One region of the Streptomyces sp. AC602_WCS936 genome, then DNA from elsewhere that is predicted to be linked to it. Evidence: riboswitches for the same ligand, from Rfam matches in the RefSeq annotation. Region 1 holds a riboswitch; the other holds the start of a gene.

Region 1 (4,550 bases):
TCGACGAGAACGGCGTCCGGCGCAAGGTGAAGCGCACGGACAAGCTGCGCGCCAAGCTCAGCAAGTCGTACTACGGCGAGGAGTCGCAGATTCCGAAGCCGACCGTCGAGGAGTACAAGGAGATCACGAGCGGCCACGGCCACCACTGACCCTCCAGCGTCGCCACACCACGGTCGAAGGGCCCCGTCCGTTCCGCGGACGGGGCCCTTCGCCGTGCCCGGGGCTGGATAGGGTGGGAGCACACCTTCTTTCCGTCATGCACACGATTCAGGAGCGGCTCATGAGCGCTTTGACCCCCGCTGGAGGCGACACCGCGGCGGGCCGCTCCTGGCCCGCCCTGCTGAACGGACTGGCCGACGGCCGGGACCTGACCGCCGACGAGACCGCCTGGGCGCTGGACGTGATCATGCGCGGCGAGGCGACCGACGCGCAGATCGCCGGCTTCGCGGTCGGCCTCCGCTTCAAGGGGGAGACCGTCGAGGAGATCTCCGGTCTCGTCCGCACCATGTACGCGCACGCCAACGTGATCGAGGTACCGGGGCGGACGGTCGACATCGTCGGCACCGGCGGCGACGGCGCGAAGACCGTCAACATCTCCACCATGTCGGCGATCGTGGTGGCCGGCACCGGCGCCAAGGTCGTCAAGCACGGCAACCGGGCCGCCTCCTCGGCGTCGGGGGCCTCCGACGTCCTGGAGAAGCTGGGCGTCAATCTGGAGCTGACGCCGAAGCGGGTGGCGGAGGTCGCCGAGGAGGCCGGCATCACCTTCTGCTTCGCCGTGAAGTTCCACCCCGCGCTGCGCCACGTGGCGGCGGCCCGCGGCCAGCTCGGCATCCGCACGGTCTTCAACTTCCTGGGCCCGCTGACCAACCCGGCGGGCGTGAAGTCCCAGGCGATCGGCGTCGCGCACGCCCGGATGGCGCCGATCATCGCCGGTGTCTTCGCCGAACGCGGGCACTCCTCCCTGGTCTTCCGCGGCGACGACGGCCTCGACGAGCTGACCACGACCGCCACCTCGCGCGTCTGGGTCGTGCGGGACGGCCGGGTGACCGAGGAGACCTTCGACCCGCGGGACGTCGGCCTCGAACTGGTCCCGGTCGAGGCGCTGCGCGGCGCCGACGCCTCCTACAACGCCGACGTCGCCCGCCGCCTGCTGGCCGGCGAGAGGGGCCCCGTGCGGGACGCGGTGCTGCTGAACTCCGCGGCGGCCCTGGTGGCCCTGGAGCCCGGCGACGGCCCGCTCACCGACCAGATCCGGGCCGGCATGGACCGGGCCGCCGAGTCGATCGACTCCGGCGCGGCCAGGAGGGCCCTGGAGCGCTGGGTGGCGGCGACCAACGCGTAGCCCGCCGTCTCCGTGCGACGTGTGACGTGCGTCCCGCGATCCGGACTCGGGTTGCGGGGCGCCGATCACTTCCCATAGGTTTTTCGACAGGTCATGAGTGACAGTCATGAGGCCCCGGCCGACTGTCCGGCAACCCTCCGTCCGTGGCGGGGTGCCCCGGGTGAAGACCAGGCCGTGGACAGCAAGGTTCACGGCAAGCGCGGACCCCTCGCGAAACCAGGGGTCCTGGGTCGTCCGAGGGAGTCTTCCGTGAACCAGCGAATGCGATAGGGCCGCAGAGCCCCGCTTCCGCACACACCTTCTTCTCTTTCACAGCGCCCTGCTGCGCGCTGGTCCTCACGGGAGTCCGCCATGTCCGTACCCACCGCTGTCGCCACCCCGCTGCCCGTTCTCGGCCGCGATGTCACCGTCCCGCTCGTCACCGGCGGAGAGGTCACCTACGCCGCGCTCGACTACGCCGCCAGCGCGCCCGCCCTCCAGCGGGTCTGGGACGACGTGGCGGCCTACGCCCCCTACTACGGCAGCGTGCACCGCGGGGCCGGGTACCTGTCGCAGCTGTCGACCGACCTGTTCGAGAACGCCCGCAGGTCCGTCACCGAGTTCCTCGGCTGTCGGGACACCGACCAGGTGGTCTTCACCCGGTCCACCACCGACTCCCTCAACCTGCTCGCCGCCGCGCTGCCGGCCGGCTGCCGGGTCTTCGTCTTCGAGACCGAGCACCATGCCTCGCTGCTGCCCTGGCGGGACGCGGACGTGACCTACCTCGACGCCCCGCGCACCCCGGCGCAGGCCGTCGAGACCCTGGAGCGCGCCCTCGCCGCCCGTGAGCCCTACGGACCCGCGCTGGTCTGCGTCACCGGCGCCTCCAACGTCACCGGCGAGCTGTGGCCGGTGCGGGAACTGGCCGCCGCCGCGCACGCCCACGGCGCCCGGATCGTGCTCGACGCCGCCCAGCTCGCCCCGCACCACCCCGTCTCGGTGGCCGACCTGGACGTGGACTGGGTCGCCTTCTCCGGGCACAAGCTGTACGCCCCCTTCGGCTCCGGCGTGCTGGCCGGCCGCGCCGACTGGCTGCGCGAGGCGGAGCCGTACCTCGCGGGCGGCGGCGCCAGCCGCAGCGTCTCCCGGCGCGCCGACGGCGGCGTGGACGTGCGGTGGCACGACAGCGCCGCCCGGCACGAGGCGGGCTCGCCCAACGTCATCGGCGCCTACGCGATCGCCTCCGCCTGCAAGGCGCTCACCGAGGCCGGGTTCGACACACTGGTCGCGCGCGAGGAGTACCTGATCGGGAAGGTGCGTGAAGGGCTCGCCGAGGTGCCCGAGGTGCGGGTGCTGTCCCTCTTCGGCGACGACGCCCCCCGCGTCGGCGTGCTCTCCTTCGTCGTCGAGGGCTGGAACAGCTCCCACTTCGCCGCCGCGCTCTCCGCCGAGTACGGCATCGGCGTGCGCGACGGTCTCTTCTGCGCCCACCCGCTGGTGCGCACCCTGCTCGGCAGCGACCCCGAGACGCAGGGCGAGTGCGGCGCCCCCGAGGCGGCGCCCGGCGAGAAGTCCCTCAACGCCATCCGCGTCAGCTTCGGCGCCGGCACCCCGGACGAGCACGTCGAGCGGTTCGTGGACGCCGTCAAGGAGCTGGTGAGCGACGGCGCCCGCTGGAACTACCGCACCGAGGACGGCCGTTGCGTGCCCGACACGTCCACCGCCGACACCGCCGCCGGGACCTCCACGGTCTGAGCCGCCCGGCCCGGCAGCCGCGAGCCGAGCAGGACCATCCGCAGGGCCCGCTCGGTGGCGTCCGTGAGGAGTTCCGCGGCGCGCACCAGCGCGTCCGCCAACGCCATCGGCGCCGGCATGATGCCGTGGAAGGCGTCCACCCCGGGCACCTCGTGCGCGCCCTCGCCGAGCGTGCCGGCCAGCGCCAGGACGGGACGGCCGTGCAGCTTGGCACGCCGGGCCACCTCGGCCGGGACCTTGCCGCGCGGCGTCTGGTGGTCGAGGGCGCCCTCGGCGGTGAGCACGAGGTCGGCGCGGGCCAGCCGGGCGTCCAGGTCGAGGTGGTCGAGGAGGACGTCGAAGCGGGGCAGCAGCCGGGCCCCGACGGCGGCCAGACCCGCGCCCAGCCCGCCGGAGGCGCCGGTACCGGGGCCCGTGCGCAGGTCGGCGCCGATCACACCCAGGTCGCGGGTGAGGACGCGCGCCCAGTTCTCCAGCCCGGCCGACAACTCCTCGACCTGCGCGGGCGTCGCCCCCTTCTGCGGGCCGAACACCCGCGCCACGCCCCGCTCCCCGCACAGCACGTTGAACGGGTTGCAGGCGACCAGCAGCTCGGTGTCCTTCAGGCGGGGGTCGAGGCCTGCCGGATCGATGCGGGCGAGGCGGACCAGTTCCCGTCCGCCGTGCGGGAGTTCGAAGCCGTCCGCGTCCAGCAGCCGGGCGCCGAGCGCCTGGAGCGCCCCCGCGCCCCCGTCGGACGTACCCGAGTCGCCGCAGCCGATCAGGATGCGCCGTACGCCGGTGTCGAGCGCGGCGCGGATCAGCTCGCCGACGCCGTACGTGGTGGTGGCGCCCGGATCGCGCAGGGCGCGGGGGACCAGGGACAGGCCCGCGACGGCCGCCATCTCCACCACCGCCGTGTCCTGGCCGCCGAGCAGTGCGAAGTGAGTGCCGACCGGTTCGCCGACCGGGCCGGTGGCGGCCAGCGCGACCAGCCGCCCGCCGGTCGCGGCGGCCAGCGCGCAGGCGGTGCCCTCGCCGCCGTCGACGAGCGGGATGCGGTCGATCTCGGCGTCCGGCAGCACCCGGCGGACGCCCGCCGCGATGGCGTCGGCGGCGGCCTGGGCGGACAGGGACTCCTTGAAGCCGCTGGGGGCCACGGCGACCCGGTTCAGGACGTTCGGTGCGTTCGGTACGTTCGGCACAGGAGGCTCCTTAACGGGTCACGGGTACGCCGAGCAGCGGCCAGACCGCGGCGGCGAAGAACAGCACGAGCGCGGCGGTCAGCGGTGCCAGGACGGCGGACAGCCGCAGCAGGTCGCGCGGGGTGTAGGTGGGGGTGCCGGGGATGTCGGAGAAGAGCGTGACCGGCTTGGCGGAGGCCGGGAGCGTGTGGCAGAAGCCGGCCGCGGCGGTGGAGGCGAGCGCGGCGGCGACCGGGTTGACGCCCGCGCCCACGGCCGCGGCGATCACCAGCGGCACCAGGACGGAG
Region 2 (4,550 bases), on a different contig from region 1:
CCAGCCCCCACCGGCCCGCAGACGAAAACGGTGGAGTGGTCCCTCAAACGAGACCGGCCTCGCGGAACGAATCCAGGCTGGGACGAATCGTCGCGGTCAACCCCGTACCCGCCACCGCATCCAGCGTCTTCAGACCATCCCCCGTGTTCAGCACGACCGTGGTCAGCGACGGGTCCAGTACGCCGTCCTCGACCAGCTTCTTCGTCACGCCCACCGTCACACCGCCGGCGGTCTCCGCGAAGATGCCCTCCGTGCGGGCGAGCAGCTTGATCGCGTCGACGACCTGCTCGTCGGTCACGTCCTCCACGGCGCCACCCGTGCGGCGCGCGATGTCGAGGACGTACGGCCCGTCCGCCGGGTTGCCGATGGCCAGCGACTTGGCGATGGTGTCCGGCTTCTGCGGGCGTACGACGTCGTGCCCGGCCTTGTACGCCGTGGACACCGGCGAGCAGCCCTCGGCCTGGGCGCCGAAGATCTTGTACGGCTTGTCCTCGACCAGCCCGAGCTTGATCAGTTCCTGGAGCCCCTTGTCGATCTTCGTCAGCTGGGAGCCGGAGGCGATCGGGACGACGATCTGGTCGGGCAGCTGCCAGCCGAGCTGCTCGCAGATCTCGTACGCGAGGGTCTTGGAACCCTCCGCGTAGTACGGGCGCAGGTTGACGTTGACGAAGCCCCAGCCCTCGCCGGCCGGGTCGCCGATCAGTTCCGAGCAGAAGCGGTTGACGTCGTCGTAGTTGCCCTCGATGCCGACCAGCTCACCGCCGTAGACGGCGGCCATGACGACCTTGCCCTGCTCCAGGTCGTGCGGGATGAACACGCAGGACCGGAAGCCGGCGCGGGCGGCGGCGGCGCCGACGGCACCGGCGAGGTTGCCGGTGGAGGAGCAGGAGAGGGTGGTGAAGCCGAAGGCGCGGGCGGCCTCCAGGGCCTGGGCGACGACGCGGTCCTTGAAGGAGTGCGTCGGGTTGCCGGAGTCGTCCTTGACGAACAGCTTGCCGGCCTCGACACCCAGCTCGCGGGCCAGGTTGTCGGCCTTGACCAGCTTGGTCCAGCCCGGGTTGATGTTCGGCTTGGTCGCCACGTCGGCGGGGACGGGCAGCAGCGGCGCGTAGCGCCAGATGTTCGCGGGGCCCGCCTCGATCCGCTTCCGCAGCTCCTCGGTGTCGTACGCCGAGAAGTCGTAGGCGATCTCCAGCGGGCCGAAACACTCCTCGCAGGCGAAGAGCGGACCGAGCGGCACGCGGTGACCGCACTCGCGGCAGGAGAGCGCCGCGGCGGGACCGAGGTCGACCGGGGAGGCGGCGGAGGGGGTGGAAGCGGAGGTGTCGGTGGTGCTTGCGACAGTCTGCACAGCCATGTGAGGCGAGGCCCTTTCTCCTCATCTTCCTCACGACGCATCTCGCCGTGAGACGGATTTGGCACCTTCCCTAGCCGGGAGCCTCGCCACGTCCGTGTGACAAGAACCGACTGGAGGGTTGCCGGGGCTTCATCGGGCCGTATCCCTCTGCCCCTCTGGATGAGCGGTGTTCAGTTGTTGGTCACGCGGCGACCCCGGCATGCGATGGTCGCCCGCGTTGTTCAAGACTGTAACCGACGGCCACGACAGTTGAGATAGTCGTCCGAACCGCGAGATGGATCACAGAGGGAGCCGGAGACCGTGCTGGAAGAAGTCGAGCGCTGGCTCAGCGCACGCTCCTGGTCCGTGCGGGACCGGCCGATCCAGCAGCTCATGGGCGCCAAGCACGCCGGCGGGCAGTCGGTCAGCGTGGTGCTGCCCGCCCTCGACGAGGAGGCGACCGTCGGCGACATCGTCTCGGTGATCCGCCGGGAACTGATGGAGCGGGTGCCGCTCGTCGACGAGCTGGTGGTGGTGGACTCCGGGTCGCGGGACCGCACGTCGGAGGTGGCCGCGGCGGCGGGCGCGCGGGTCGTGCACCGGGACACGATCCTGCCGCGCGTCCCGGCGGTGCCCGGCAAGGGCGAGGTGCTGTGGCGCTCGCTGCTGGTCACCGGGGGCGACATCGTCTGCTTCGTCGACGCCGACCTGCGCGAGTTCCGCGCCGACTTCGTCTCCGGCATCGTGGGCCCGCTGCTCACCGACCCGGACGTGCACCTCGTCAAGGCCATGTACGACCGCCCGCTCGGCGCGGCTCCCGGGCAGGGCGGCCGGGTCACGGAGCTGATGGCCCGCCCGCTGCTCAACATGCACTGGCCGCGGCTGGCCGGTTTCGTCCAGCCGCTCGGCGGCGAGTACGCGGCCCGCCGCTCCCTGCTCGAACAGCTCCCCTTCCCCGTCGGCTACGGCGTCGAGCTGGGGATGCTGGTCGACGCCCTGCACCTGGTGGGGCTGGACGCCCTCGCGCAGGTCGACGTCGGCGTCCGCAGGCACCGGCACCAGGACGGCCAGGCGCTGGGCCGGATGTCCGCCGCGATCTACCGCACCGCCCAGCTCCGGCTGGCCCGCGGCCATCTGGTCCGGCCCGCCCTCACCCAGTTCGAGCGGGGCGCCGACGGCTTCGAGCCGCGCACGTACTCCGTGGACACGGAGGAGCGGCCCCCGATGACGGAGATCGCCGAGTACGCGGCCCGCCGGGTGGCGTGAGGGCGGGGCGCCTCAGCCGGTGACGCCGTCCGACCAGCGCCAGGTGCCGCCGGAGTCCGGCTCGCAGGTCAGGTACTCGCCGCCGCGGCCGTGGGTGCTCAGGCCGCGGTGCTTCTTGGCGCAGAACTGGCCGTCGGCGTAGCAGTTGCCGGCGGGGCTGGTCAGCTCGCAGGCGCCGGTGCCGCCGCCGGTGCCCCCGGTGCCCGTGTCCTTCGTCTTCTCCGGTGCGGGGGTGGGGGCCGGTTCCGGCGTGTGCAGCAGGCTCCCGGCGCAGTCGCGGCCGTCGCGGGGAACGGTGAACGTCACGCCGTCGGGGCCGTCGGTCTGCTCGCAGACCTCCTCGCCGGGACCCCAGGAGGACGCCTGCCGTCCGGTGCCCTGGAGCTGGACGGTGTAGTCGAGACCGGCCTGCTTGGCGGAGGCGACGGCCGACCCGACGCCGCGGCCGGTGAAGTCCGGCAGCGTGACGGGCGTGGGGGTCGGGGTCGGGGTCGGGGTCGGGGACTGTGCGGCGGGGGATGCCTCGGGGGTGGGGCTGGGGCTCTGTGCGGCGGTGGCCGTCGCGGGCCGCTCGTCCGCCTGCGTACCGGCGCTTCCGTCGCCGCAGCCGGCCAGCGTCAGCGCGGAGGCCGCGACCAGTGCCGCGGAGGCCGCGAGTCTGCGCATGCGTATACGAACGGGCACGAGGCCCACCCCCCAAGAAGTTGAAATGTGCACCGCATATCCTCGACCCGTTCACATCTCCCACACAAGCGGCGTGACCGAATCGCCGCCGAAGTGATCCCCGGGCACGTTTGAGGTTTTGAGGGCCGGGCTACGTTGAGGCGTATGGCTGCAAGCTTCGGTACTGCTCAGGTGCTGGTCGCCTCCAATCGGGGGCCCGTCTCTTACGAGGTGCGCAAGGACGGTTCACTCGACGCCAAACGGGGCGGGGGCGGGCTGGTCTCCGGACTGTCGGCCATCGGGCCGGACGCGGGGGCGCTGTGGGTGTGCTCCGCGTTGAGCGACGGCGACCGCGAGGCGGTGCGGCGCGGGGTCGGCGAGGACGGCGTGCGGATGCTGGACGTGCCGGCCGACGTGCACGCGGACGCGTACAACGGGATCGCGAACTCCGTGCTGTGGTTCGTGCACCACATGCTGTACCAGACGCCGCTGGAGCCGGTCTTCGACGCGGAGTTCCGGCTGAAGTGGGCCTCCTACGAGAAGTACAACCGGGCGTTCGCCGAGGCGCTGGCCGAGGAGGCCGCCGAGGGCGCGGTCGCGATCGTGCAGGACTACCACCTGACGCTGGTGCCGGGGATGCTCCGCGAGCTGCGGCCCGACCTGCGGATCGGTCACTTCTCGCACACGCCCTGGGCGCCGGTCGACTACTTCCGGCTGCTGCCGGACGACATCGCCGAGCAGGTGCTGCGCGGGATGCTGGGCGCGGACCGGCTCGGGTTCCTCACCCGGCGCTGGGCGGACGCGTTCACCGCGTGCTGCGACGCCGTGGTGGGCGGGCTCGGCGGTACGGAGATCGGCGTGCACGGGCTGGGCGCCGACGGGGACTTCCTGCGGAAGCGGTCGCACGAGGCCGACGTCGAGGAGCGGATGGCGGACCTGCGCGAGGAGATCGGGGAGGGCCGCCGCACGATCGTGCGGGTGGACCGGACCGAGCTGTCCAAGAACATCGTGCGGGGGCTGCTGGCCTACCGGGAACTGCTGGCGGGGCGGCCGGAGTGGCGTGAGCGGGTCGTGCACGTGGCGTTCGCGTACCCGTCGCGGCAGGATCTCGCCGTGTACCGGGACTACACGGCCGAGGTGCGGCGGGTGGCGGAGTCGATCAACGACGAGTTCGGGACGGCCGGGTGGACGCCGGTCGTGCTGCACGTGAAGGACGACTTCGCGCGGTCGCTGGCGGCGTACCGGCTGGCTGACGTGGCGTTGGTCAATCCCGTCCGGGACGGGA

The links. Region 1 has a riboswitch for S-adenosylmethionine ahead of KUM03_RS28410 (aminotransferase class V-fold PLP-dependent enzyme). Riboswitches for the same ligand answer to the same signal wherever they lie in the genome.
Region 2: it holds a riboswitch for S-adenosylmethionine, as region 1 does, so the genes downstream of both, thrC (threonine synthase) here and KUM03_RS28410 (aminotransferase class V-fold PLP-dependent enzyme) in region 1, are expected to answer to the same signal.

Annotation. Positions count from the first base shown of each region.
Region 1 is NZ_JAGMUF010000090.1:673,309-677,858, forward strand. It holds gene KUM03_RS28400 (cytochrome bc complex cytochrome b subunit) at 1-149, shown strand, start outside; gene trpD (anthranilate phosphoribosyltransferase) at 281-1,345, shown strand; SAM riboswitch class IV at 1,435-1,551, shown strand; gene KUM03_RS28410 (aminotransferase class V-fold PLP-dependent enzyme) at 1,697-3,079, shown strand; gene KUM03_RS28415 (glycerate kinase) at 3,004-4,263, opposite strand; gene KUM03_RS28420 (SLC13 family permease) at 4,274-4,550, opposite strand, start outside.
Region 2 is NZ_JAGMUF010000016.1:22,525-27,074, reverse strand. It holds gene thrC (threonine synthase) at 44-1,357, opposite strand; SAM riboswitch class I at 1,376-1,523, opposite strand; gene KUM03_RS07245 (glucosyl-3-phosphoglycerate synthase) at 1,658-2,602, shown strand; gene KUM03_RS07240 (hypothetical protein) at 2,615-3,268, opposite strand; gene KUM03_RS07235 (trehalose-6-phosphate synthase) at 3,431-4,550, shown strand, end outside.